Regions from separate parts of the Rhizobium sp. ERR 1071 genome, predicted to be linked through region 2. Evidence: riboswitches for the same ligand, from Rfam matches in the RefSeq annotation. Region 2 holds a riboswitch; each other region holds the start of a gene.
The links. Region 2 has a riboswitch for cobalamin ahead of FBZ99_RS09710 (DUF1636 family protein). Riboswitches for the same ligand answer to the same signal wherever they lie in the genome.
Positions count from the first base shown of each region.

Region 1 (10,029 bases), on a different contig from region 2:
TGTCAGGCGTAGTCACGCCGGCCGAATAGGCAATGGCCTGACGAACAGTCTGCGGCTTTTGAACCTCGAGCTGGGCTCTGGTGACGACCTGCACGGATTGCGGCGTTTCCAGCAGCGGGATGCCGGACTTCGACGCGACGTTGCCGTCGGTCGAGACGAAACCGGCCTGCTTGGCCGCCTGCACCACGATGGGAGCGAGCGTCGTTGCTCCATCGGCCGCTGCCGCTCCTGTGGCTGCAGCACTCGGATTGGAAATCGTCACCGTCGTTGCGTTGGTGAAATGATAGGTCAGGCCTGATCCGGCCAGGATTTTGTCCAGCGCTTCGGTCCGGGTCAGCGATCCGCTGGCACCTCGCGAGCTTATGCCGCGCGCGACATCGGCGCTGAAGAACAGCTGGATGCCGGTCACTTTCGAGAATTGAACGAGAGCTTGGGACAGAGGCTGCGGCCGGATGTTGTAGGCGACGCGGCCGGTCTTCTCGACCGCTTGCGCGAAGACAGGTGCAGGGGCGGCGACGATGGTGCCGAGCGTGGTCGTGACCAGCAGCGCGAATACAAGGGAACGGTTGCAGCGCAATTTTCCGGCTCCGCCGTTTTGCTGAGATCTCCGAGTGTCATTTCCGCGGTACTGCATCGCCCACCTGCATCCTGTGCCCGCCAATGCGGGATTGCTGCTCTAAAAGGCCTCGGTTCGATGGCCTCGAGAAGTTAGACACCTGACGGGGCGGAGCTAATGAATTAGTTGAGAAAAAAATTCATGTTTTTGGAACTTAGCCGGAGCGGTAGACGAGCGTGACATAATTGGCCGCGTTCAGGAGGCGGATGCCAAGTGTGTCTGCGATCGTCTGCAAGGCGCTCTCGGTACGGGCCGTTTCAAAGATCGCCGTAACCGGTATGTCGCCGATGCTGCTATCCATAAGAATGATACGGCCGCGCCGGTAACGCTCCAGTTCCGCCAATACGCGCCGCAGGGGCACGTCCTGGAAGATGATGCGGTCGCTGCGCCATGCCTCCACCGTGTCAAGACTTGCCTCGGTCGGCTGGCCGAGACCGTTGCGGCCATAACTGACTTGCCATCCCTCTTCCAGTCGCAGGTTGGAAAAGCCGTCTTCTTGCACTTGGACGGCATGCTCGCTGACGGCGACGGTGACGAGATCGTCTACAAATTTCACATCGAACTTCGTCCCGAGTGCGCGGGTGTTTCCACCCCCGGCATCCACTAGAAAAGAGCGAGCCGGATCGCGTGACACATCGAAGAATCCTTCACCGCGATAAAGCTCGACGCGCCGCTCCGTCTCACTGAAATGCGTCGAGAGCGCCGAATAGCTCCCCAGCTCGACAGTGCTGCCGTCAGGCAAGCCGATCGTCCTGCGCTCGCCTATGTCGGTTTTGTATTCCGCAAAAAAGCCCCGCTGATTGAGGGCATAGAGGCCACCAAGCCCCCCGACGATCGCGACGGAGCCGAGGACGAAATTGCGTCGTGACAGAAGCGGACGACCGCGGCGCATTCGATCGAATTCCGGCTGCATGATATCGAAGCGTGCCCAGAGCGCCTGCGCGTGATTCCATGCAGCGAGATGCGCGTCGTCCCGAGCGAGCCATTCTTCCAGCGCCTGCCGGTCGGCCGCCGTAACCTTGTCGTCGCGCATCCGCACGAACCACTCCAGGGCTTCCATGACGATCGGGTCAGTCACTTCTTCGTTCATATCGCTTCGCAGCCCGGCGTTCCCTAGACCCTTGTGGGTCAAAGCCTCTATTACCCATGACACCGCAAGCAAGCTATCCGATGAATGAGGAACCGGATTAATAGCGACCAATTTTCCGGTCGAGCTCTGCAAGAGCGAGAACGATGTGAGAAATCACGGTGTTGCGAGAAATACCTTGGCGTGCAGCGATTTCGTCATAGCCCATGCCTTCGAACTTGTTGAGGACGAAGGCCTCGCGGCGCTTTATCGGCAGCGACGCGACTGCCTGCAGAACACGTCGCAATTCACAACGATAGATCGCTGTCATTTCTGGGGAGGGGCGTCCATCCGGTATGGCGTGAAGCTCTGCATCCGGGATGCCAACTTCGCCATGTCGCTTGAGATCTCGGAGATGATTGAGCGCGAGATTGCGTGCCGTCGTCATGAGATAGGCCGGGCAGTTGTCGAGATTGCCAGTGTCCGCGGCCGCGACTAATTTGGTGAATGCTTGCTGGACAAGATCGTCCGTCGTGGCCCAGTTGCCGACGAGGCGTCGGATGAGTTGTTGCAGGCGCCTTTGTTCGGAGACGTATAAACCAGCGATATCAAACGTCTTGGCACTCATTGACTTCATCCAGATTTCAAACCGCGACAGATCCTCCTGTTGGCTGTAGGTGATCGAAAAATGAACTGCAATCTCGGAATCTTAGACGGCTTCTAAAGTGCTCCAGAGATACCAGCCCGCCGAGGTGATAAGTGACGGATTTCATTTAGGGTCGCATCACGCGCCTTGCGTCGTATTCTTGATCACATTTGTCATGTTTCGAACGATTGTGGCTATTGAGCAACATTCGTTTCCACGGCTGGGCGTTTACAAGCTGTTGTCCAGGCGAACCCCGTTTCAGCTTGGAGGCGCATTTAACTTCAAACGAGGACTCCACCCAATTCAGTTGGCCTTAAGCCACTTGAGGATACGCAGAAGTTCATTAGGATCCCGGCCGCGGGTTCGACTCCTTTATTTCGATGGACATGACCTGACAAAGCTGGATTTCGCTGAACGTCGGCAGATCCTCGATGGGCTTCTCGTCGATCATGCTGGCGTCATCAAACTATCCGAGAAGGTTGAAGCCGATGGCGACGAATTGCTGGCCGCCGCATGTGCGCACGGGCTGGAGGGTATCATCGCCAAGAACCGTGACCAGCCGTATCGCTCGGGCCGTACGGGTGATTGGATCAAGGTGAAATGCGTCCGGAGCGACAGTTTTTTCATCGTCGGTTATGAACCATCTGCCGTTGCGCACGGTGGGATCCGCAACTTGTTTCTTGCTGCCTATAGAGGTGACGATCTCGTTTACGTCGGCAATGTGGGGACGGGCTTCAATGAACGCTATGCCACCAGGCTCCGCAAGGATCTGGAAAAGCTCAAGACATCCCGGGCGCCGATCGCGCTGAAACAGCGTGGTGTCGTCTGGGTCCAACCGACGCTGATCGCCGAAATCGAGTATCGTGCCTGGACCGATGACGGCAAACTGCGTCACGCTTCGTACAAGGGACTCCGGGAACGGCAGGACAATGCCGAGGTCTATCGTCTACCGCAATGAGACCCAGAATGAATTGGCACAGCCCTAACCCGTGTGACAAATGGTCAAGAAGATAAGAAATGGCTCCGTTTCAATCGCCGCCAACAATAAAACTCTCCCGGCTACGCGATATTGGTTGGTCTCTGTGGGATCCAATAGGTTTATTGAAACCAGGACAACGGTGGGAAGATGAAGAGTGTAGGTCGTTCGCCGATGAATACGATACTTACCTGCTAAACGCGGCAGAACAGTTGCGTAGAGGAGTTGCCACTTCCACCGTCATTGCATATCTGGTTGACATCGAAGCTAATTACATGGGTTTGGGACAAAGACCCGATACCCATGAAAGGGCAAATTCATTGGTTGGCGCGATCAATGCGGACAGTTTGCTGTGAACCTATCCGAAGCCTTAGGCGTGGTGCCCCGCCAATTGAGCCAATCCGTTCCCCCGCAACTGGCCTGAAACGGCCCCTAGAGATCGGGATTGGCCGGCAAGTTGACCGCGGTGCGCTCTCACACTCGCCGATTTCCGGCGAGCAATATCATGGTCTCGTTCAATCCCAATCTGGAAGAATTTGGGCCTATTTGTATCGCTATCGCAATTGGTAGAGAATTGAAAAAATTGGCGTATTTCGCTTCGGCATAGGATACTAATACTTAGCCTGATAAAGAACAGATAAGCAGAGTTGTGGAACGTCTGGGCGGTTTGGTGGCTGTTGCATACCAGCCTGAAACCGCACTTTCCACGAGTGTTGAAGAATAGATACGCTAGGGACAGCTGCCTGTTATTCTAGGCAGGGGGTTGGGTTGAGCGGCCCACATCGATCCGTCCAATCGCCGCCACGGGCATATTACGACCGAGCTGGTGGGCGACGAAATCAAGCGCCTCAATGCGTTTTGCCGCCGGGCGACCGATGGTCAAGGGACCGATGTGATCATTGAAGATGTGTTAGGCACAGAAGATGCCGCCCGGCTCGAACGTTTTGATGCAGTGCAGCTTGCAACCGTTCTTCAGAGTTGCCGCGAGCATACGACGGCGAGTTCTGCCGGCAAAACCTCGTTTGCGATCTCGCGATTGGAAAAGAAAAGCAGCAATGACGCAGATCGTCTCACGAAGTATCTTGCGCGCTTCGATCTCGGATTTGAAGACATCAAGCTGCGGTGACCGCCGGCAGATTCCGTAGTGCTATTCAAAACGCGGAAAGACGAGTTCCATCACCTAGCCTGATCTAAAGCGTAATGTTCTCGCGAACTTATGGGTTGTTTGAATTTCCGGGCCGACAGTTCGATTCCCCTCACATCATTACGGATCGATTTTGTCGACTGTGGGTCGTGATCTCTAAAAGTGGCATTGCAGCCGAGTGCGGGACGACTGCTTTGCGCCGTCATTTCGGATAGCGGGACCGCCTGAAAGCTGCCTTCCCCTGATCGTATCGCCTCGTCAGCGTCGGCTATAGGCCGACGCTAGGGATACTATAGAGACGGCTAGTCCTTCGCGCACCAGAGAGCAAAGGTCTCCGGCTCTCGCAAGGCGATGACAAGATGCAACTGGCGTTGCCAATGAAGTCAGACATTAGCTTCGCATTCTACCCAAAAAAACCATGTAGCAAGTCATATAAAGATGTCGTTATATGGTTGACGGCTGCGCTCTCGCCAAGGCATGGTGTGCCCGTCGTGGTTCTGCGGATGTCGAAATCCGGAGCTAAGAGGGAATTCGGTGGCGGCGACACAAGCGCACATACCGGAGCTGCCCCCGCAACTGTAGGCGGAGAGTTGTCGTTCAACATGTCACTGAGGAAGACTCCTCGGGAAGACGAACGTCAGCGATGACCCGCAAGCCAGGAGACCTGCCGCGATAGATAACGTCCACGGGCGGGGTGTCCCGGTGTGCCGCTTTACGCGATCGGCATGCCCTGCCGTTCGCCCTGCGTCATGCGTCCGCCCCGTCACAACCTGATGGAAGTGCGGATGACACAGACGATCAAAACAACCGGCCAGCCAGCTCTGGCGACCCGTCTCATCGACATCGTTTTTCCCGGAGATACGAACCATCACGGAACGCTGTTTGGCGGAGCTGGCCTTGCTCTCATGGACCGCGTCGCATTCATAGCGGCCACCCGCTTCGGACGCGTCCCCTTCGTGACGGCCTCGTGTGAGCGCATCGATTTCAAGCAGCCGGCACATGCCGGCCACATCGTTGAGTTCTCGGCGGCGCCGGTCAGAGCCGGACGTCGATCTGTGACGGTCGAGGTCGAGATGTTCGCGGAGACAGTAGTAGGGCATCACCGCCATGCTTGCACTCGCGGCATCTTTAATATGGTGGCAACTCCCGAAGGCCAGGGCGCCCGGGATTTTTGCCTCCCGGAACTCCTGCCTGTGGAGCCGCCGCTTCCGATGGCGAGCGTCAAGATGGTGGATATCGTTTTTCCGGATCAGGCAAACAGCGTCGGGCGGATGTTCGGGGGTGAGGCTATCTCGTTCATGACGAAAGCCGCCTTCGTGGAGGCATCGCGCTACTCCGGCAAGCTGGTGGTGCTGGCGTCATCCGAGCGTATCGACTTTGCGAGACCCATTGAGATCGGGGAGATCGTCGAGGCGGAGGCACGTATCGAACGTGTGGGTCACAGCTCGATGCTTGTTGAGACAAAGCTCTGGTCGGAGAATCTGCTCGCGGGCGAAAGATCCATTACCGCCACTGGGTACTTCAACATGGTGGCGGTCGGCGAAGACAGCCGGCCGATTGCGATCCTCGAGGAAACCACTGCGGTAGAACTCTCCGCAAGCGAGGACGGGCACGCTCATGCTTGACCGACAGCATTTATCGATCCTGCGCGAAGTGGATCGCCTGGGAAGTCTGACCGCGGCCGCGGAACGGCTGAACGTGACCCAGTCCGCGCTCAGCCATACGATCCGAAAGCTCGAAGACCGCTATGGCGTGGCGATGTGGGAGAAGGACGGTCGCAATCTCCGTCTCACACAGGCTGGCCGCTACGTTGTTTCGGTGGCGCAGCGTGTGCTGCCGCAGATCGAGAGGGCCGAACATGTCCTGACGGACTATCGTCAGGGTCAGCGGGGTTCTTTGAGGATCGGCATGGAATGTCATCCATGCCATCAATGGCTGATGGGTGTGACAAAACCCTACCTCATGGACTGGCCGCAGGTAGACCTGGAGCTGACGACCTCATTCGCCGCCGGCGGTGTGTCGGCGCTAATGGTCCACGAGATCGACATCCTGATCACCCCGGACCCGATCGAGGCACCGGGTATCCTGTACGTGCCGGTGTTCGACTATGAGCTCGTGCTTGCCGCTCCAAGCTCTCACCCGCTTGCGAGCAGGGACTATGCCGACCCGATGGATCTCACCCATGAAACTCTCCTGACCTACCCTGTTCCGCCGCAGAGGTTGGACGTGTTCACGCAATTCCTGGTGCCCGCCAATTGCAGCCCCCGACACCACCGCAATGTCGAGACAACCGAGATGATGCTCCAGCTCGTGGCTGCTGGCCGTGGGGTCAGCGCCATCCCGGACTGGCTGGTGCACCAGCAGGCGGCAACGCTCGGCGTCTGCCCTGTGCGGATCGGCCCCACAGGGATCCACAAGAGCATTCATCTCGGCCTGAGACGTAGGGAAGAGGCCGTCGATTTCATTGCGGGCTTTCTCACTGCGTCGCGCGGGTCGAGAGATGTCTCTCGTCCCAAGCATGAGAGCCGCTCATGATTGCGTGAAATCAAATCAATTTTTCTTCGTCAAAGGCTCAGACATAAGGGGTGCACATACCAGCAGCAGAATCCTCCAGTACTGACAGGTAAAAGGGTGAGAGAAGCGATGAGAGCGATAAAGGAGAAACAAAGCGACCCTGCTTTCACTTCGGATGTGACGGATGATAATGCGGCGGACGCGGGATTTCGCTTCGTCCTCAAGAGTATTCCCTTCGATGAGAACTACCTTCCGGCAGCTAACACGCGCATTACGACTAATTTCGCGAACCTCGCCAGGGGGGCACGCCGCCAGGAGAATCTTCGCAACACCCTGACGATGATCGACAATCGCTTCAACGCCTTGGTTCATTGGGACAATGCTACAGGTGATCGATATTCCGTCGCCCTCGACATCATCTCGGTCGAGCTTGCGACCGATGCTCGAGGCAAGTCCGACGCCTTGCCGCTGATTGAGATCCTGAAGACGACGATCATCGACCGAGCCACGAATGCTCGCATCGACGGCATCGTCGGAAACAACCTGTCATCCTACATCCGCGACTATGATTTCAGCATCGTGCTGCCCTCATACAACAAGGAGCGCGCCGAATTCAGTACACCGGAGAATTTCGGGGAGCTGCATGGAAACCTGTTCCAATCGTTCCTGAAGTCCGAAGCGTTCAAGACGCATTTCAGGAAGCCGCCGGTGATCTGCCTGAGCGCCTCGAGCAGCAGGACCTATCGTCGGACTGAAAATCAGCATCCCGTGCTGGGGATCGAATACCAGCAGAATGGCTTCTCGGCGACCGATGAATACTTCGGTAAGATGGGATTAAAGGTTCGCTTCTTCATGCCGCCACATAGCGTGGCGCCTCTGGCATTCTACTTCCTCGGCGACCTTCTCCATGACTACACCGATCTTGAACTGATCGGCACCATCAGCACGATGGAGACCTTTCAGAAGATCTATCGTCCCGAAATCTATAACGCCAATTCGCCAGCGGGCGGCGTCTATCAACCGAGCCTGAAGCACCAGGACTACTCGCTGACCCGCATCGTCTACGATCGGGACGAACGTAGCCGGCTGGCCGTGGAACAGGGCAAGTTCGCCGAGGACCATCTGATCAAGCCTTACGGGCACATTCTTGAACAATGGTCTGCCAAGCACGCTCATTGACGAACCGAAATCACAAGGTCGAATGCCATGAAAACACTTCTGCCCACGTCAACTGCCGGCAGCCTGCCGAAGCCTTCCTGGCTTGCCGAACCCGAGAAGCTCTGGTCGCCATGGAAGTTGCAAGGCGAGGAATTGACCGAGGGCAAGCACGACGCCCTTCGCCTTTCTCTTGATGACCAGAACCAAGCGGGCATCGATATCGTCAGCGACGGCGAGCAGACGCGCCAGCATTTCGTCACGACGTTCATCGAACACCTGGACGGCGTTGATTTCGAGAAGCGCGAGACAGTCAGGATCCGGGATCGTTATGATGCGAGCGTGCCGACCGTTGTCGGCGCCGTGTCTCGTCAAAGACCGGTTTTCGTTGAAGATGCCAAGTTCCTGCGCCAGCAAACCAAGCAGCCGATCAAATGGGCGCTTCCCGGCCCCATGACCATGATCGATACCCTCTTCGACAACCACTACAAAAGCCGGGAAAAACTGGCGTGGGAGTTCGCCAGAATCCTCAATGAGGAAGCAAGGGAACTTGAGGCTGCCGGTGTCGACATTATCCAGTTCGACGAACCCGCCTTCAACGTCTTCTTTGATGAAGTGAACGACTGGGGCGTCGCCACCCTGGAAAGGGCGATCGAAGGGCTCAAGTGCGAAACGGCGGTGCATATCTGCTATGGCTATGGGATCAAGGCCAATACCGACTGGAAAAAGACGCTGGGTTCGGAGTGGCGGCAGTATGAGCGGACGTTCCCGAAACTGCAGAAATCCAGCATCGGCATGATCTCACTGGAATGCCACAACTCCCATGTGCCGATGGATCTCATCGAACTTGTCCGGGGCAAGAAGGTCATGGTCGGTGCGATCGACGTGGCGAGCAACACCATCGAAACTCCGGAAGAGGTTGCCGCCACCTTGCGAAAGGCTCTCCAGTTCGTCGACGCCGACAAGCTTTGCCCCTGCACCAACTGCGGCATGGCCCCGCTGTCGCGTCGCGTGGCAAGAGGCAAGCTGCAGGCATTGAGCGCAGGCGCGGAAATCGTCCGTAGGGAATTGTCTGCTGCGGCCTAACGAGTTGCTTACAGGGGACAGCGACAGCTTCACCCATATCCGTCAATGTTTGCGCGCGCCTTGCCAATTCTGTGGGGCAGGGGCTCGCTGCCGAACTTGATTTTTGAGAGAAACAACCGTCTCGACGGCGCTAACGAGGCTGATATGAAAATGGATGACCACCGCTTCGACATTGTTGATAGCGCCATTTTTCGCGATGGAATGTCTCGCCTTGCCACGTCGGTCAATGTCGTCAGCACCAGCGTTAGGGGCAAGCGATACGGCTTCACGGCCTCGGCTGTCTGTAGTGTCAGCGATACGCCGCCTACGCTTCTCGTCTGTATCAACCGCGCAAGTTCATGTTTTCATGCCTTTGGAGGCGCCCGCTATTTTTGCGTTAACACCCTGATGCCAGGCCAGGAAGACATTTCAAACGCGTTCGGAGGCCGGATACCGACAGAAGATCGATTTTCATTCGGGCAATGGAATGAAGGGATTGCCGGCTCCCCCGTCCTTCTTAGCGCATCGGTCAGTTTCGAATGCGAACTTGTCAATGCCGTTGATGAGGCTACTCACCGCATTCTTTTCGGCAGGGTGATCAACCTTTGCGAAAATGAAGAACGTGCAACGCTCCTGTATTGCATGCGTCGATATATAAATGGGATAGTCTAGCGCTAAGTCGGGATTTGGGGACGTTCGAGAACAGAGTTGTGAAATCGATAAGCGCACTGACATGGCTCACTGATGACGATCCAACCGCTGTGCGGACTGAAGCACGCGCATTCTGCCTCCGGATCATCAAGGACTTCTACAAGATCGACTATACCCCTGCCTGGCACACCGATCT
Region 1 covers NZ_VITM01000007.1:255,264-265,292, forward strand. The annotation lists gene FBZ99_RS23790 (TonB-dependent siderophore receptor) at 1-577, opposite strand, end outside; gene FBZ99_RS23795 (FecR family protein) at 771-1,706, opposite strand; gene FBZ99_RS23800 (RNA polymerase sigma factor) at 1,804-2,310, opposite strand; gene FBZ99_RS23805 (ATP dependent DNA ligase) at 2,504-3,286, shown strand; gene FBZ99_RS23810 (hypothetical protein) at 3,346-3,660, shown strand; gene FBZ99_RS23815 (hypothetical protein) at 4,131-4,430, shown strand; cobalamin riboswitch at 4,924-5,134, shown strand; gene FBZ99_RS23820 (acyl-CoA thioesterase) at 5,234-6,073, shown strand; gene FBZ99_RS23825 (LysR family transcriptional regulator) at 6,066-6,983, shown strand; gene FBZ99_RS23830 (DUF1852 domain-containing protein) at 6,984-8,141, shown strand; gene FBZ99_RS23835 (methionine synthase) at 8,169-9,203, shown strand; gene FBZ99_RS23840 (flavin reductase) at 9,348-9,854, shown strand; gene FBZ99_RS23845 (GNAT family N-acetyltransferase) at 9,893-10,029, shown strand, end outside.
Region 1: it holds a riboswitch for cobalamin, as region 2 does, so the genes downstream of both, FBZ99_RS23820 (acyl-CoA thioesterase) here and FBZ99_RS09710 (DUF1636 family protein) in region 2, are expected to answer to the same signal.

Region 2 (10,029 bases):
AACAGAATGGCAAACTCTTCCCCGCCAAGGCGGGAGAGCAGATTGTCGGTGCCTTCCAAGAGCCCGTGAAGCCTGCCGGCCACCGCCTTTAGCACCTGGTCTCCGATCTCGTGACCATAAGTATCGTTCAGATGCTTGAAGTGATCGATGTCGAGAATGGCAACCGAGCTTGGGCGCTGGCGCCGCAGGCATTCATTGACCAGCCGTGGGCCGTGGTCATAAAAATAGCGCCTGTTATAGAGCCCGGTCAGATAATCGCTCGCCGCTGCCGCTCGCAATTGCTTCAGCTGCGACAGTGTCTCGACATTCAACGCGATACGGCATTGCAGCTCCTCCTGAACGAAGGGGCGGTAGATGAAATCGCTGGCGCCCGCCTTCAGGAAGGTCGCAGACAGCAAACGATCGTTCGAAGACGAAATGCCGATAATCCGCATCCGATCCGAGCCATAGCGGTGGCGGATGCGGCGGGTCAGTTCATGGCCGTTCATGTCGGGCATATTGTAGTCGGTGACGACGATTTCGATGTCGTCGAATGTCTCAAGCATTGCCAGGGCTTCGACACCCGTGCCGGCTTCGGCGACCTTGAATTGCTGAGCGTGCAGCAAATCCGTCAGCATTTTCCGTGCCGAAGGCACATCGTCGACAACCATAACGCGGGCAGACCGATTGGCGATGGCGCGCCGGACGGAGGAGACGAGATTGTCGAGGGCGAACTCGCCATCCTTGAGCACATAGTCGACGACATTGCGCTCCATGATGCGATGGCGCGTCGCCATGTCGAAAGACGCCGTGAAGACGATGGTGGGAATGTCATGGGCAACGGCAACGTCCAGGGCTTCTCCATGGGCAGCGTCCGGAAGGTTCAGGTCGATCACCGCCATCGTGAAACTGCGATCCGCCTCTGCCAGCACCTCGTTCAGCACTTTCAATGAAGAGCAATGGATGACAGCAAGACCGAGCTCGGTTTCGAACCGATGCGATAGCACCGCGGAAAACATGCGCGAATCCTCAACCAGAAGTATTTTCTGGCTGCCATCGCGGTGACCGATGCCGCCGCCAATGTTTCCCGCATGCAGTACCATTTCCCGTCAATTCCTCCCACACCGTCAGGTGTATGAATAGTCAGTCAATTGCAGGTCTGCCAAACCGTGTTGCACGTATCCTGAACAGGATTCGTGAAAAATTTGGAACTGCTGATTGCGGAGATTTACATAAAAGTGATTTTTCCTCACTTTTCTTGGGATTATTTTAGCCGATTTATCCAGCCCGTATCTCCCTGGCGGGCGGCTGAGCCGACTGAATCTGCAACAGCGTGTCGAGATTCTGATTCACGCGACAGTAGAACTCCTCATCGATGAATGGCCGCAGAATGAAATCATTGCCCCCCGCCTTGAGAAAGCGGGCCGAAAGCAGCCGGTTGTTGGATGAGGAGACACCGATGATGCGCAGCTCATGGGAGCCGGTCGTCGCACGGATACGCCGTGTCAGCTCGAATCCGTCCATGTCGGGCATATTATAGTCCGTGACCATAAGGCCGATATCCGGGCTGGCCTTGAGGATTTGGAGCGCCTTGGCACCATTCTCAGCAACGCTGACGCGGAAATTATAGCGCTTCAGCCGGCTGGACAGCAAAGCGCGCGCCGTCGCGCTGTCATCGACGATGAGAACATGGTGACGATGGTTGGTCAGAAAACGGCAGATCGATTCCGCCAGCATGTCCACTGCGAAGACATTGTCCTTGAGAATGTAATCCACCACATCCTTGGCGATCAACTCGTCGCGCGTGCCTTCGAGAAAAGTACCCGTGAAGGCGATCGTCGGAATGCTGAGATCGAGAAGATAGGCCAGGGCTTCGCCCTTCTCGGCGCCTGGGAGATTCATATTGGAGATCGCCAGCTTGATCGGCTCCGACGACTTGTCATAGGCAAGCTGAAGCTCTTCGAAATTGCGACAGATTTCGACGTCGATATCCAGAAGCTCCTTCAGCTTGGCCCTGACCATTGATGTAAAAAGATTGGAATCCTCGACGAGAAGAATGCGCGAGCCGGCAAGAGACGCACCGGAGTATTGCATCCCCGAAACACCCAGAAATGGCATAATGAAAACCTGTTTTTGAAAATGATCCCCTCTGTATTTTTTTAGAACAAAGCCTTTGCGGATTTGTTAAGCCGACTGGTTTCCCGGAGGTGAAGAAAATTGCCCCATTCGCGGCTTTCCAGGCATGCTATCGCCAGAGTTCTCGCGGCAACGACATGCGCGAGATCCCTAACCAGACCGAGAGAAACAATCCTAAAGAGCGCGACACGCTCCCCTCGAGGAACGCAAACCGCGAACTTCCGAGCAGAACCGGCGGAAACGATGACCGCATCATTCCCACCGGCGACAACATGGCTCTGTTTCAGCGGGCTCTGCCGGTAATCGGATCACTCCGCCGCGGTCCTGCCACGGCGCCGGCCAGTGCTCTTCGCTTCCGATACCTTGCCTTCGGCCGACAAAGCGGAATCTTCTTTTACGTCATCCTCAGCTTCAGGCCCGTCTGCAAAATCCGTCAAGGCATCGGCTGCGATATCCGACTGCCTGCCTCGTCTGCCCTCGCGAACGATATGCAACTCCTGATGCGGATAGGGAATGGAAATCCCCTCCTCCTTGAAGCGCTTCAGGATTTCGATGCGCAGATTGTTGCGGATCTCCATGCCATCGGAGAGATCCGACAAATAAAAGCGCATCTCGAAATCGAGCGATGATGGACCAAAACGCAGGAACTCTACATGCGGCTCCGGATTCCTGAGCACCTTCGGAATCGAGCGTACCAGCTCCAGCAGGATATCCATCACCTTGCGCGGATCGGCATCATAGCTGACGGATACCGGGATTTCGGAGCGGGCGAGCCTGTTGCGATGCGTCCAGTTGCCGACGGACGCATTGATAAGTTCGGAATTCGGCACGATGATCGACTGCTTGCGAAAGGTCTCGATCTCTGTCGCACGCACCGAGATGCGCTTGACGATGCCTTCCGAAGTGCCCGAGACGATCCAGTCGCCGACCTTGAAAGGCCGCTCGACCAGCAGGATCAGGCCGGACACGAAGTTCGACACGATGTTTTGCAGGCCGAAACCGATACCGACCGAGAGGGCACTGGCGACGAGGGCCAGGCTGGATAAATCGATGCCGGCAGCGGAAATGGCAAAGATCGCCGCCAACGCTATGCCCAGATAGCCGATACCGGTTCTCACCGAGTTGCGGACACCCAGATCCACCTGCCCGCGCGCCATGACATTGCTGTCAAGCCAGCGCTGGAACCAGCGCGTGACCAGATAGCCGCCCGCAAACAGCAGGATGCCGACGAAAATGCCGAGCAGCGAGATCGACATGTTGCCGATCTTGATCTCGGTAAAGAGCCTGTAGGCAAAGGTTTCCAGATCCTGAATGTGAAAGCCCCAGGAGAGCAGGATCAGCGGAATGCCGGTCAGCAGCGCGACGGCGTAGGTCGCAAGCCCAGCTGCAAGACCGGCCTGATCGAGCGCCACTTCACGCAGCTTCAGGCGATTTTCCAGAAAGCGTCCGATGATCGTTTCGGCAAAGACGCCCTGCTTGGATACGGCCTTGCCGAGCTGGAAGCCGAGATACATGGTCGCGATGACGGCGCTCGTCACGATCATCTGCGTTGCCATGAAGCGGGCCAACCCGACATAGCCGATGAACGAGGTGAAGATCACCAATATGCCGAGAACGCGAAGAATGATGGCCATGCCATGCGGCCAATGGCGGCCTGGCGCATCCGGATCGCCGTTTTTGGCAAGCATCGGCGAGCCGAAGGAGGCTGCAATCAGAATGAGGCCGATCAGCAGTGCCGCCAGAAAGCTCTTGGCCACGGTAACGACGACCGGCGATCCCATGGACTCGCTGATGCGGTCGAAGACGTAATCCAGCCCGTTGACCACAGCCATGGCCTGCAGGCACCAGGTCAGCGAATGTGCCCCCTTGTTCGACAGCTTGACCAGCCGCCAATGGGGCCGGAAGGGCGCGAAGACAGCATTGCTCAAGCGACCGACAAAATAGACGAGTCCGATAAAAGCGAAAACCGCAGCCAGTATCGGCGCGATGTCAGGCCGCAGCACATTGAAATTCGAGAGGAAGAAGAAAGACGTAACGAGAAAGGCAGCCAGCGACAGCGTGCGGATCAAGGTCGACCAGAAGGCGACGGAGAGCCGGCTGATATAGGGCGGATTCTCGACGGCCTCGTCCTGCACGTAATAGCGGCGGAATAGCCGATAACCACCGAAAAGAAAGATCAGAGCAGCGCCAATCGACAGGCAGACAGCGGCCAGGAATGAAGCAAGCTTTGCCTTGAGCACGAAGCCGATCCAGCTCGTCACGGCGGTACTGAACTTGACGCCCTCGTCGACCAGAGCCGCCCCTGCATCGTCGAATGTCGCCGTGGAAATCTCCGTCCGCTTGAATAGCGTCTCGGCAAACAGCCTTCGGCGCATCTCCATGAACTGCATCGCAAGCCGATTGGTCTCTGCGGTCAGATTGTCGGCATCGAGAATCGCGGCGCTGATCTGGGAGCGTTCGGCATTGAGCCGATCGCGCTCCTGCGCGACGATCGGAGCCTCAGGCGGCTGGCCTTCCTTGGGCGCAGCACCGAGTTGGGTCAGGCGTGCATCGATTTCGGCGGTACGGGGTTTCAGGCGTGCGGAAATAGCAGCTGTGGTGCGGTTGAGTTCGTCGACCTGGCTGGACAGCGCCACGAGCGTCTCGTCATCCGATGTTGCCTGTTTCGCCGCGTCCTGAAGCGATGCATAAGTCTTCTTCGCTTTGCCAAGATCGGTAACAGCTGCGTCCAGCAGCCCATTGGCGAGCTGCCCGGGCTGTTGGTCCGTTTGCTGCGACGCTTGGGCCGGCTGCTGATCCTGCGCAAGGGCAGCCCCCGCCAGCGGGATGATGGCGGTAAACACACCCAATCCCAGCAACAAAAGGGACAATAGAAAAAGACGAGATTTCAGCGGGCGCAAGCAGAGCTCCTCGTTGCACATGAAGTCGCAGGCAGTGGATGACCGAAATCGCCGCAAAAATGGAGACCCGAGTCGTCCTATAGTAGGATTGCGAATTCCATAGTCTTTACGCGTACGCCTTGTAAGACAAAGAAAGGCGACACGAAGGCATTCCATGCCGTTATCCTATCCGGACTCTCCTTCAAAACCGGATATCGGCCGCTCTCATCTTGACGACGACCTGCCGCGCCGATCATCGCCCGCCCGGAAATAGGCCAGGAAAACACCTTGGCAATGGGTCGATCTATGCGCGCCTGCTCCGCAATATCAAGATGAAGGCGACGCCTCCGGTAAGCCCGGTGACCACGCCGATCGGCATGTCCTCCGGAGCCATCACCAGGCGCGCGATGACATCAGCCCAGATCAACGTCAGTGCGCCGAAAGCGGCGCTCAGCGGCACCACGCGCACATTGTCGCCGCCCACGATCAGCCGCACGAAATGCGGCACCATCAACCCGACGAAACCGATTGCGCCTGAAAAGGCGACCATCACGCCGGTCAGCAGCGCCGTGATGACGAAGAGTAGCAAGCGAAATCGTGCAACGGCAATGCCAAGCGTGACGGCCGTTTCATCGCCCATCGCAAGTGCATTGAGCTCCCTCGTCTTCGGAAGAAGTGAAACGAGGCAGAACAGCAGGATGCCGGCGGGATAGATAAGATGTTGCCATTGCGCCAGTCCTAACCCGCCCAGCATCCAGAAGACAACGGTGTTGGCGGCTCTCGGATCGCCCAGAAAGATCAGGAGGTTGCCAAGCGCCGTGAACACGAAGGCTACCGCCACGCCCGACAGGACGAGCCGATCGGCCGAATGCGAGCGCGTCAGCCGCGTCGTCAGCCCGACGGCCGCGGTTGCGAGCAAGGCGCCGGCAAAAGCGAACAACGGCACCGTCAACAGGCCGAGGATCAGCCCGGTATGCAATAGCGCCAGAATGGCGCCGAATGCCGCCCCGGAGGAGACGCCGAGGAGATGCGGGTCCGCCAATGGATTTCGCGTCAGCGCCTGCAGGACGGCGCCGGTGATGGCAAGCCCCGCCCCGACGAGCGCCGCCAGAACGACGCGCGGAAAACGGACGTCCCAGACGATGCTTTCCTGCCCGCTGGACCAGGTGGCCGGAAAGGCACCAACATGCAGTCTGTTGCCGACAATCGACCAGACGGTGGAGAACGGAATGGATGCCGAACCGAGCGAAACACCGGCGGTGATCGACAGAATGAAGCCTATGGCGAGCAAGGGGATGAGGATGGAGAGATTGAGGCGCATGCTTGAAACTTGAGGAAGGGATCCGCCCCATGATCGACTGGTGCGGATCGGCATTGCAGACGATTACATGGCGCTCGGGTGAAAGGCCCTGGCCAGCGTGGCGATGGCCTCGATGTTGCGCGGCCCCGGCGTCGCCTCCACATAGGGCAGCACGACGAAGCGGTCATTCTTCACGGCATCGATATTCCTGAAGGCCGGATTGCCCTTGAGAAAGGCGATCTTCTGGGCGGCAGTGACCTGGCCGTAATCGACGATGACGATCACTTCAGGGTTCTTCTCGATGACCGGCTCCCAGGACACTTCAGTCCAGCTCTTCTCGACGTCGTCCATCACATTGACGCCGCCGGCAGCCTCGATCAAGGCAGTCGGAATGCCGTAGCGCCCCGATGTGAACGGCTTTTCCTCACCGGAGTCATAGACGAAAACGCTGGTCGGCTTGGCGACATGACCGATCCTCGCCTGGACCTCGCCAAGCTGCTTGCGATAGCCGGCGACCAGCGCTTCCGCCCTGTCCTCGACGCGGAAGATCCTGCCGAGATTGAGGAGATCCACGAACATGTCGTCCATGGTCGGCTTGTTCTTCTGCATGACGAAGATGCAAGATTCGGTCAGCTCATAGACCTTGATGCCGAAGGGGGCGAGCGTTTCCGGAGTTACCTCGCCGCCGACCTTCATGCCGTAGTTCCAGCCGGCAAAGAAGAAATCCGCATTGGCGCCGAGCAGCACCTCTTTGCTCGGATATTTCGGCGACAGCTCCGGCAGTTCCCTCACGCCGTCACGCAGCTTCTCATCCAGCGTCTTCCAGCCGGAAATGCCGGTATAGCCGACCATGCGGTCCTGTAGCTTCAGCGCCAACATCATCTCGGTCAGGTTGACGTCGTTGGAAACGGCCCGCTCCGGCGCTTTGTCGAAGGTCACATCGCGATTGCAGCTGCGCACGGTGACAGGCTCGGCGAGCGTCGTGCCCGCAAACAGGCTTCCGATAAGCAAGGCCGCGGCAGACAGGGACATGCGAGAAAACATGAATAACTCCAATGATCGTATTATCGAAGGGAAAAGGAAAAGCGCTGCGGGCCGCCGTCGGTGTGATGCAGCCGCGTACCAACCCTGAAAGCGTTCGAGACATGCTCCACAGTCAGGACTTCGGCAGGTTCGCCGTGGCCCATAAGCCGCCCGCAATCCATGACGGCGATCTGCGTCGCAAAATCAGCAGCGAGATTGATATCGTGCAGCGTCGTGATGATCGTCGGGCCGAGTCTCTTGAGTAGCTCAAGAATCTCGAGCTGATGGCGGATGTCGAGGTGATTGGTCGGCTCGTCGAGGATGATGAGTTCCGGCTCCTGTGCCAAGGCGCGGGCGATCAGCGTCCGTTGCTTCTCACCACCCGACAGCGACGCGAATTGCCGCTGTGCCAAAGACTCCAGTTCCAGACGGGCAAGCGCCTTGGTCGTGACCTCATGGTCGCGATCGCTCCAGCGTGCCATGCCCTTGCGGTGCGGGATGCGGCCCATCAACACCACGTCCCGCACGCTGAAGGGAAAATCACCTGGCGTCTCCTGCGGCACGACGGCGATGCGCTGCGCCGCCTCCCGCGGACCTATGGACCAAAGATCGATGCCGTCGAGACGCACCGAACCTCGCTGCGGCTTGAGGCCGCGATAGAGGCAGCGCAGCAAGGTCGACTTGCCGGCTCCATTCGGACCGATGATCGCAAGCCGGGCGCCGGCCTCGACTGATAGCGTGATGCCACTGATGATCGGCATTCCCTTCTGGGGACCCCAGCTGATGCCGTCTGCTTCCAGTCGTGCGCTTCGTTCGGACATGACCCGGCTCCTATTGCAATACGACCAGCTGGCGTTCGGCTGATACGATGGCGGCGGGAATGCGCGCGAGGGTCTTGCCTGCCAGCGCTCTCGGGCGTTCGCTTTCGCGGGTCAGCCCATCGGGGCGATCCCGATAAAGCTTCGCGAAGGAGACGAGCGCACCGATATCGCTCGCATCCTCGATGTCACCGAAGAGGTACGTCGACTTTGGCGTGGCCTGGAAAGCGACCGTGCACGGCCGTTCGCAGCCCGCCATACAGACGCTGCCCTCCAGGCTGAAATCATCTGCGAGTGCGGCGTCAGCCTGGGAGATCGCCATCTGCAGATGTTTCAGGAGTTCGAGGCCCGGCCGGCACGGTTTGCCGACATGACGGCAGTTGGTGCACACGGTGATCCGGTGCGTCGCCTCTTTTGTATTATCCATGAGATGCCTCCCGGAGATTTCGCCGGAGGCACAGTCAAGATGGGGCCAGCGGACGCAGCGGCGCCCTCGCCCAACCACTGATTTTCCATCGGAACACCCCGTCCGTTGCGGTTGATATCGTCGATGGCAGGTCTCCTGGCTCGCGGGTCACAACTCGTTCGCGCCTTCCCGGCTTGACGCCAGTGGCATATTGCGAACGCGCTCTCCGCTTACAGTTGCGGGGGCAGCCACGGTCTTGGCCCCTGATGGGTAATCCGCACCGTGTTCCCTTTTCAGCCGCCATCCGGATCGATCCGAAAGCAGCACCATCGGCGGTATTCATGTCATAGAAAGCGGATGCGGGCAACGGGGATGTCATATGCGCTTTCATTTGTCCTGGAGCTTCGGCCTGAGTAGGCAATCGTTACGTTATTACATAACAAATGACAAGCCATTATCTCCGCTCGAGGCCGCAACTGCGATATGCATATGCGGCAGCACTCAATCGCGATCCAGAATGAAAGAAACCGCAGGGCTGTCAGACCGCCTTGCACTGAGGATGAAAACGCTCCGCGACGCTCTCTGCCGCCGCATAGGCCTGCGTCACGATCTCAGGCACCAGATCGATGTCGGGGAGACTTCCAAGTCCCAGGGGACCAATCGCAAAAAGCCCGTCTGTCGTACGCCCGTTGACCTCAAGCGAGCCTGTCGCGTCCACGGCGAGACCGAGGCCAAGCTCGTCCGGCACCGCGAGACCGGCATCGATGAGGCTACGCAGCAAGGGTGCATTCAAATCCGGCGCCTGGCACCGACAATCGATTACGTCGTCGGCATAGAGCTGCTCGGTCTCCTGCCGGCCAGCCGGCTTCAAAACCAGCCCGGTCGGCGTGCGGCGGATAAAATGACCGCGCCGCAGCAGCGTATTGCCCTCGGCAAGCTCCTGATTGAGGCGTACATGCAGCGCCTCGGGAAGCCGATTGCGATGGCTGTCATAAAGCGCCCGCAAATGGCGGTTGAACTGCTGCTTCTGCCCGGCTGGCAGAGATCGCCAAAGCGAGCGCGCATGCTTGCGCAAGCCGTTCATGACGGATTGCCAGCTCTGGCCGTTCGCCTCCGCCTCGACGCAAGCCTTGCGGACGAAGCGGACGATCTCGCTGAGCTTGCCGGGCATCTCGTCGGCAGGGAAAACCGGATCGGCATTGTTGCGTGTGTGGCTCTGCGGCAGAAAGCCTCGCCGCGAAACAATGGTGATCTGCCCCGTATAGCCGTTCTCACGCATCTGCAGCAGCCGATCGACGACGCGCAGGCCGCTTCCGAGCAGGATCGTATGCGGTCGCGACACGAGACGGCGCGCCCGCACCGTCGTCGGCACGGTCACGAGATCGCTGGCCTGGAATTCGTGATCGCTAATGCCATAGCCTGTCGCCAGCACCACCATGTCGAAAGGCGCATTGGCGGCGCCATCGCTTTCCACTACGAAACGGCCGC
Region 2 covers NZ_VITM01000002.1:904,160-914,188, reverse strand. The annotation lists gene FBZ99_RS09740 (diguanylate cyclase) at 1-1,082, opposite strand, end outside; gene FBZ99_RS09735 (response regulator) at 1,258-2,097, opposite strand; gene FBZ99_RS09730 (mechanosensitive ion channel family protein) at 2,424-5,015, opposite strand; gene FBZ99_RS09725 (FecCD family ABC transporter permease) at 5,299-6,315, opposite strand; gene FBZ99_RS09720 (ABC transporter substrate-binding protein) at 6,379-7,338, opposite strand; gene FBZ99_RS09715 (ABC transporter ATP-binding protein) at 7,359-8,138, opposite strand; gene FBZ99_RS09710 (DUF1636 family protein) at 8,149-8,562, opposite strand; cobalamin riboswitch at 8,671-8,887, opposite strand; gene FBZ99_RS09705 (FAD/NAD(P)-binding protein) at 9,080-10,029, opposite strand, start outside.

Region 3 (8,964 bases), on a different contig from region 2:
TGATACCGGATGCCGGGCGGCTCAATCGCATCCTTGCGGACGCCGACGCCGGCTACCTGATGGCTCGCGATGCAGATTGACCGCCTCTACACCGAGCCAGCAACAATTGAACCTGTCATCTTCGATGCCGGCGTCAATGTCATTCTTGGCGAGAGCGATGACACCAGTTCGAAAAACAACGGCGTCGGCAAGTCGCTTTGCATCGAGTTTTTAAACTTCGCTTTGCTCAAGCGGAAATCCGAAAGCCGGGTCGCCAAGATTCCCAAAGCGACATTCGATCCATCCATCTTCATATGCGTCGACTTCCGCATGAATGGCTCACGCTACACAATCAAAAGGTCCCTCGAACATTCGGAACGTCCTCGGATCGTTCTGGACGGCCAGGAGACCAATTTTGCCAAGATCGAGGATGCTACTCACTTCCTTACCAGCCGCATGTTCCCTGATGGCAAAACCCCTCCCGTTGGGTTCCGCGAGATCTTGGGGCCGCTGATCCGCGATGAACGCTCCGAGTTCAAATCGATTGTCTCCTGCTTCGACACCAAGTTCCGAATTCCTGACAACTATGCCCCGCACCTGATGTTGCTGGGAATAGATCTCGGAATTTATCGCGTCATCAAGGACATCCAGAAGGAGCTCGATGCCATCGGTACTGAAGAGGGCCGCATCAAGGACAGCGTGCAGCTTGTCCGCCAAAAGAACCTCGACGAAGCCAGGTCCGATCTCAACGTTCTGGATGAGGAGGTGGAGGCGATACGCGAAGGCATAGATGCTCTCGAGAACTCGCCTGCCTATGACATCGTCAAGGGCGAGATCGTCGATATCGAGGATCGGATGGCAGAACTGCGTAGCCGGAAGGAGGTCCTTGTGCGGCGCTCTGCCAGCTTGGCCCCTATCGCAGTGGAGCCAAACATCGATACCGATGAGGTGCGAGACTTCTACGACCAGATGCGCAGCGGCCTTGGAACCAGCATCGTTCGCGAGCTAGACGAAGTGTTGGCTTTCAAAGCTAAGATCGAGCAATTCCAACGTCATTTGCTTGATGAGAAGTCGAGAGTCCTACAGGTGGAGATCAGGGACATTAACAGGCAGCTGGCCGAACTCGACGGGCGTTATGCGAAGCTTGTTTCCGTACTTGACCAAGAGGGCCAGCTCCGCAACCTCCGCCAGACATACGCCTCTTTTCAGGCCAAGAGCGACGAGCTCGGACAGCTGAAGAGCTTCTTCAGTCGGTATGATCAGCTGTTGGTTGAGAAACAGGCGAAAAAGACCGAGATCGAAAAGGAAAAACTCCGACTTCAGGAAAGTATTCTGATCGCAGATGATCGAGTTCGCTCCTTCGAGAAAACCATCCTTCTCATCCATCAGTTCATTCAGGGAAACCGAAGAGCTTCTTTCGAGGTCCGAACGACTACGAAGAAACAGGTTGTAGAGATCGTCCTGCGCATTGACGATGATGGCAGCCATAGCGTCGAGCGGGAAAAAGTTTTCATTTACGACATCGCGCTGTTACTCAACGACTTCAGCAAGGCCCGCCATCCAGGCCTTCTGGTCCACGACAACATCTTTGACGTCGACGACGACACGCTTCAGAAGAGCCTCGAATTTATTCTCACCCGCGCATCTTTTGATGACGAGCAGCAATACATCCTTACGCTCAATCTCGACCGCGTCCAGCATTGTCGGGAGGAGGTTTGGTATGAAGAGCTTGAGCGCAGCGTTGTAGCCACCTTTACAAAGAGCAATCGTTTCCTGAAAACACATTACCAGGAAGTCGGTTAGCGCTCATCCCAGTGGGATCGAGCGCACATTACGGACCTAAGAACCTCCAGCGATACTCGGCGGCAGTTGTTCTCTGTCATGAACGACGGTATCATCTGATTCGCTGATGTTATCAGCTGGGGCACGGCCCAACTCGGCACCACCCGCAAAGGGACGGTAAATCCGTGAAATGGACTTACGTACAATTCCGGAACTTGCGTTCTGGCATGACAACGGTGCCTACTGCCAGTCGCGATTGTTCGGGAATCGCACATGGACTTTCTACGCTCAGAATTCGCATTTAAATCGGCGGCCCTTAAAATTGAACGCGGCCTCTCGTCGCGCTCTTCATCATTTGCTGTAAGTCCAGAAGATGTGGCTGAGATGTTGCTGCCGCTAACGAGTGCTGCCGACGGCGAGCAACTTTTGCATGGCTCCAGGAAACTGGCAGAAATGCTCAATCAATCAAATTCCACACCTCTGAAATGCGCTTGGATTCAGCAGAAGCTGGCCAGAGCGTTCGCTGGAAGATCGTATCAGAGCCTCCGGCGATCGTTCGACTTCCCCACGGACTTCCGGGAAATCTTTCCGGGCGCAGCACTTCCGTACGGTTGCATGGAACCGGGCCAGACGCAAACCCACCCCTATCCGAGAGAACTCCTTGCCTTCCCCGAGCTCTCGCAATGGCGCGCAAATTGGGAACGGTCCGGCGTGTCGACGCGCGAACGACCGTTCTTTCCGCCTATGCTTCCAAGCTCATATTTCCAAGGCCATGAACCTCATTACGAGCGGCGGACGAACTGGCGCGCAGAGACCAGGGGACCTAACCCGCTTGCTCGCTCACCTTCCGAAAACGGACATAGCTGCGTTCTCGTCAGACACAGAGGACGGCATCTTATTGGTGCAGCGCGTTGGAAATGGTGGGGCGATTCGGGATACATCAGCGGTGTCTGCTTTAGCCTTTATTTGCTAACAAGAACTGGATGGCTGAAGACCTTCTTCGACATACGCCCTTACTACGCTGAGCCGACTTGCGGGCCTTTCATCTACAGAGATGGACGTGGGGAGGAAAGTGATCATATCCAGGCCGGCCTTGAGGAGCTCAGTCGACTGGCTGCTGATGAATCCAAGGATGAAGAAGAGCTGGAGCAGTGGGGTCTAGTGAGCAGTTTTTCGTCCCCGTAAACCGCGACGGCCAATGATATCCAATTCCGACATATGGCTTTTCGATAAGAGTTACAGAGCCGGGGGAGGTCGCTGTAGACCTTCGGCTAGGGCATGCTTGGGAACCTGCTGGGCCGCGGCTCGAAATATGATGCCCCGGCAGATTGTGGAGCCTCGTGTTCACCGCGTTCCAGCCATGTTGAGGCCTTAGCCGAAGTAAAAGTCGTGGTTCTCATCGGCGTTCGGCGAGAGCGCTGAGAGAACGGCTGAGTTGACCTTGCTGACATGATAGCCTGGCTTAACCGGCCGGCCGTCGTAACGGAAATCAGCGCGGAATTCTCGGCGGCTCGAGCACGCTCGTCGGGTCGCCGAGGGAGATAATGTCCCTTCTGCCTTTTGTTGTTGTCGATCGGGTTCATCTGCGTTATTCCTTGTTTCAATCATTCAAGGATTGTTGAAATATGGATCAACGTCAAGCCCTCATCGCATTCGGCGCGCTTTCTCAGGAGACCCGCCTGCACATCATCCGCATGCTGGTTGTTGCAGGCCCTGACGGCATGGCTGCGGGTACGATCGCTGAAAAAGCGGAAGTCTCGCCCTCGAACGTGTCCTTCCATCTGAAGGAGCTCGAACGATCCGGCCTGATCGCGCAGCAGCGGGCGTCCCGCTCGATCATCTACACGGCGAACTATGAAGCGCTCGGGGGCCTTGTCCGCTTCCTGATGGAAGACTGCTGCTCCGGGCACCCGGAGATCTGCGCACCGGCCGCTGAGGTGGCCGCCTGCTGCGTCCCCAATCGAGACGATAAACTGCAATGATCATGGACCGCGATCATTCCGGTACGACGGAAGGTGAGGTGATGAGTAAGTTCGATCTGCCACGGCGGCTGGTTGCCGAAGGCCTCGGGACCGCGATGCTGGTCGCGACTGTGGTCGGGTCGGGCATCATGGCAACCTCGCTGACGCAGGACATGGGGCTCGCCTTGCTCGGCAACACCCTCGCGACCGGAGCAATCCTGGTCGTCATGATCACTATTCTCGGACCGATCTCGGGCGCCCACTTCAATCCGGCGGTCTCGTTGATCTTCGCAATCTCCCGCGCCTTGCCGAAACGCGACTTCGGCCGATACGTGATTGCGCAAATCATCGGTGGCGTCAGCGGTGCGGTCGCCGCACACCTGATGTTCGGCCTGCCGATCATCGAACTGTCCACCAAGGTTCGCACCGGTGGCGCCCAATGGTTCTCCGAAGGCGTTGCGACATTCGGGCTGGTGGCGGTGATCCTCAGCGGCATCAAGTTCGAGCAGAAAGCGGCCGTGCCGTGGCTGGTCGGGCTCTACATCACCGCCGCCTATTGGTTCACCGCATCGACCTCGTTTGCCAATCCGGCCGTTGCGCTGGCACGATCGCTGACAAACACATTCTCAGGCATTCGGCCGATCGATCTGCCTGGCTTCTGTGTGGCGGAGGTTGCCGGAGCGGTTCTTGCACTCATGCTGTTCACCTGGCTCCTGCAGCCGTCCACTTCATCGCCAATCTCATCGGAAGCAAAGCTATGAACGTTACCATCTACCACAATCCGGACTGCGGCACGTCACGCAACACATTGGCGATGATCCGCAATGCCGGGATCGAGCCTCAGGTCATCGAATATCTGAAAAATCCGCCGTCGCGCGAGCAACTGGTGAAGATGATCACTGAGGCCGCCCTGACCGTCCGCGAGGCCATTCGCGAGAAGGGCACGCCCTATGCGGAACTCGGGCTCGACAATCCGGACCTGACCGACGACCAGCTTCTCGACGCGATGTTGAAGGACCCGATCCTGATCAACCGCCCCTTCGTCGTCACACCGCTCGGCACCCGTCTGGCGCGGTCGTCGGAAATCGTTCTGGACATCCTGCCCGACACGCACAAGGGCGCCTTTGCCAAGGAGGATGGCGAAAAGATTCTCGATGAGAAGGGAAAGCGTATTGTCTGATCTGCCTGCTGCATCGCCGGAGCATCTGCGCCAGTTAGACCTCGAGGCACTTCGGCCGCCATTCTCGACGCACAAGCCGCGGATCCTCATCCTCTAGGGGGCAGAACAAGAGCAGTTCAAAATCCTGCGCTAAGAGGAACGCCATCGGTCATTGAGGATCGGTGGAATATTGCGCTCGATCAAGTGGCAGGAGCCGCATTTCCGGTTGGCCCGGCCCAAGCTCCGCCGGGAGAAATCAAACGATAAATGTTCGCAGCTTGCTAGCGCGCCAAATGTAACGCCGGCCTGACGACGAGAATGCGGGCAATCGCCGCAATGCCGTTCAAGCACACCAAGCCGGCGGCAGCCACTAGATTGATCAGCACGACCTTTGCGATGATGGATAAGGAAAAGGCACCGTCTCCAGAAGGAAGAAATGCCGTGGCGGCAAAAAGGATGCCTTCGTAAGCGACCAGTGCGGCAGCGAAAGCCGCAACCCAAGCCAGAAACGCATTGAGCTTGGCGCGCGTGACAAGCGTGGCTGCCAGGAACGCCACGAGGGCCGCGAAGCCGATGGCGATGCCCCATGCATAGCTGTCCCAATTACGCGGATAGCCAAGAATAAAATACCCAACCATCTGGTTGGCTAGCCAGGCTAGCAGCACAGCAAACAAGGCCATCCGGCGCGGCAGCATGATTACTGAGACAGTAGCCAATGCCACAAAAGGCGTGATGCAGGCAAAAACGGTACTGAGGGCGACGCTCGCACCGGCGATGATCAGTACCCAGGCAGCCGCAAAGGCCGGCGCGGAGGCATGTAGCGGAAACTGGCGGCGGTTGATCATCTCAAATTACCCGATGAAACGGCGATGACGTTTTATATCGCAGCTTTCGGCAAAAATCCAATCCGGCGCCGCAATGCGGACCCGCGCAAAATTAGACAATCAATGGCGCTCAGCGTCTCTGCCCAACACCACAAGCGCCCTTCTTAAGCTGCCGATATTGACACTCCGCCAGCCTTGGTCTCATGGTGGTTTTGCATCTTCAAGGTCGAGGAAGCCGGTGAAAATCCGGCGCGGTCGCGCCACTGTAAGGGATGCGGCCCTATTGGGGCTGTATCGCGAGCCAGACCCTCAACCTGAACAGGCATCAACCCAGGACGCGCAATCCCCAGGAGTTCACCATGACAAGCGCTGCTTTCGCACCAACCGTTTCACCCGCTCTTCCCATACCATTGCGGGACATTGTCCCTTGGGCAATTTTTGCTGGCCTTCTCTGCCTGCTCGCGATTTACTTTGTCGGCGCCGAAGAAGGCGCAACGTCAATCATCCATGGCATGTATGTCCATGAATGGGTGCATGACGGTCGCCATCTGCTCGGTTTTCCCTGCCACTAAAAGGGACATTTAAATGGTAAGAGATTTACTCGTTCGCGGGATGCTTGTGGGCATCATCGCCGGACTGATCAGTTTTGGCTTTTTGAAGCTGTACGGAGAACCGCAGGTAGACCGTGCGATCGCTTTTGAATCGCAGATGGATGAGGCAAAGGCGAAAGAAGAGATGGCCAAGGGCATGGCCATGCCACCAGAAGAGCCGGAACTTGTCAGCCGACCGATGCAGGCCAGTTGGGGCCTGTTGACGGGCGTCATGGTCTACTGCACGGCTTTCGGCGGATTGTTCGCACTGACCTTCGCGTTTTCCTACGGACGCTTTGGTGGCACGGCCTCCCCACGGGTTTCTGCCGCCCTGGTTGCCCTGACGGGTTTCATATCGGTCTATCTCGTGCCGAATATCAAGTATCCGGCAAATCCGCCATCGATCGGTAATCCTGAAACGATCGCTCCTCGAACCGAACTTTACTTCGGCATGATCTTGATCTCCGTCATCAGTATGATCTTCGCGGCAAAGCTTCGCAGCGGCTTGATAGCTCGTTGGGGAGCCTGGAATGCGACGTTTATCGTAACCGCCGTTTACTTTGCGGTTGTCTTTCTCGCTGGACAGCTTCTGCCAGCGATCAATGAAGTTCCGCAAGGCTTCCCGGCCGATCTGCTCTGGAAGTTCCGCGTCGCGTCGATGGTTGCCCAGATACTGATGTGGGGCACATTAGGCCTTGTGTTCGGCGCAGTCGTCGAGCGCATTGTTCCGACATCACGCGCGTCGGATCGTTTGGCCATTCATTGAAACGTGTGACAGGCCGCTCACCCGTGAGCGGCCTGTCACGTCATATCGCGAAAACGGGCCAAGAGGACCATAGTCCCTTGTCCAGGATCCGCCGATTCATCGGTAAATCGAAATATCCCGCCTCAATTTGCTTGATGGATGCAACCTTCGACTGGATGGCCGACTTAAAGCGCTGCTCAGAAATTCCAATCCTCGTCCTCTGTGGCAACCGCCTTGCCGATCACATAGGACGAGCCTGAGCCCGAGAAGAAGTCGTGGTTTTCGTCCGCATTCGGCGACAACGCGGAGAGGATGGCTGGATTGACCCTGCAGGCTTCGGCCGGAAAGAGCGCCTCGTAACCGAGATTCATCAGCGCCTTGTTGGCGTTGTAATGCAGGAACTTCTTGACGTCCTCGGTCAGGCCGACGCCGTCATAGAGCGCTTCGGTGTATTTGGCCTCGTTGTCATAGAGTGCGAGCAGAAGATCGAAGGCAAAGTCCTTGATCTCTTGGCGTTGCCCGTCCGAAAGCCGCTCAAGCCCGCGCTGAAATTTGTAGCCGATGTAATAGCCATGCACCGCTTCATCGCGGATGATAAGGCGGATCATGTCGGCCGTATTGGTGAGCTTGGCGCGGCTCGACCAGAACATCGGCAGATAGAAACCCGAATAGAACAGGAAGCTTTCGAGGAAGACGCTCGCGACTTTCTTCTTCAAGGGATCGCCAGAGGCATATTGCTCAATGATCAGCGTAGACTTCTTCTGTAGGAATTCGTTCTCCTCCGACCAGCGATAGGCATCGTCGACATCGGGCGTCAGGCAGAGCGTCGAGAAGATCGACGAATAGGAGCGCGCGTGGACCGCTTCCATGAAGGAGATGTTCGAGAGAACAGCCTCTTCATGCGGCGTTGCGGCATCTGCCATCAGCTTGACCGAACCGACACCGTTCTGGATGGTGTCGAGCAGAGTTAGCCCGGTGAAGACGCGGATGGTGAGCTGCTGCTCCTCTGGCTTCAGGGTTGCCCAGGACTGGCTGTCGTTCGACAGCGGCACCTTTTCCGGCAGCCAGAAATTCCCGGTCAGGCGATTCCAGACCTCGAGGTCCTTGTCGTCCTCGATGCGGTTCCAATTGATGGCGCGAACGCGGCTTGCCGGCTTGAATTGCATATTCATTTTCATCGTCCCTCAAACGTTCAGAGCGTGCAGGAAACGCAGCCCTGAACCTGCGTGCCTTCGAGCGCCATCTGACGAAGGCGGATGTAATAGATAGTCTTGATACCCTTCTTCCAGGCGTAGATCTGCGCCTTGTTGATATCGCGCGTTGTCGCGGTATCGCGGAAGAACAGCGTCAGCGACAGGCCTTGGTCGACATGCTGGGTGGCCGCCGCATAGGTGTCGATGATCTTTTCCGGCCCAATCTCGTAGGCGTCCTGGTAATAGTCGAGATTGTCGTTCGTCATGAAGGCGGCCGGGTAATAGACGCGGCCGATCTTGCCTTCCTTGCGAATCTCGATCTTGGAAACGATCGGATGGATCGAGGAGGTCGAGTGGTTGATATAGGAGATCGAGCCCGTCGGCGGCACAGCCTGGAGGTTCTGGTTATAGAGCCCGCCTTCCATGACGGCTTTCTTCAAGGCGAGCCAATCTTCCTGGGTGGGAATGGCAATCCCGGCCTTCTCGAAGATTTCCGCGACACGCCCGGTCGCGGGCTTCCATTCCTGCTCCGTATACTTATCGAAATATTCGCCGGAAGCGTATTTCGAATTCTCGAAGCCCTTGAAGCTCTGGCCACGCTCGACCGCAAGCAGATTCGAGGCGCGAATGGCGTGGTAGGTCACCGTATAGAAATAGATATTGGTGAAATCGACGCCTTCTTCCGAACCGTAGAAAATGCGCTCGCGGGCGAGATAACCGTGCAGGTTCAT
Region 3 covers NZ_VITM01000018.1:75,888-84,851, forward strand. The annotation lists gene FBZ99_RS31360 (hypothetical protein) at 1-80, shown strand, start outside; gene FBZ99_RS31365 (DUF2326 domain-containing protein) at 70-1,782, shown strand; gene FBZ99_RS31370 (hypothetical protein) at 2,035-2,946, shown strand; gene FBZ99_RS31380 (ArsR/SmtB family transcription factor) at 3,387-3,743, shown strand; gene FBZ99_RS31385 (MIP/aquaporin family protein) at 3,785-4,483, shown strand; gene arsC (arsenate reductase (glutaredoxin)) at 4,480-4,902, shown strand; partial or broken gene FBZ99_RS33695 (arsenical resistance protein ArsH) at 4,877-4,996, shown strand; gene FBZ99_RS31400 (hypothetical protein) at 5,163-5,726, opposite strand; cobalamin riboswitch at 5,912-6,036, shown strand; gene FBZ99_RS31405 (CbtB domain-containing protein) at 6,065-6,277, shown strand; gene FBZ99_RS31410 (CbtA family protein) at 6,291-7,061, shown strand; gene nrdF (class 1b ribonucleoside-diphosphate reductase subunit beta) at 7,238-8,212, opposite strand; partial or broken gene nrdE (class 1b ribonucleoside-diphosphate reductase subunit alpha) at 8,233-8,964, opposite strand, start outside.
Region 3: it holds a riboswitch for cobalamin, as region 2 does, so the genes downstream of both, FBZ99_RS31405 (CbtB domain-containing protein) here and FBZ99_RS09710 (DUF1636 family protein) in region 2, are expected to answer to the same signal.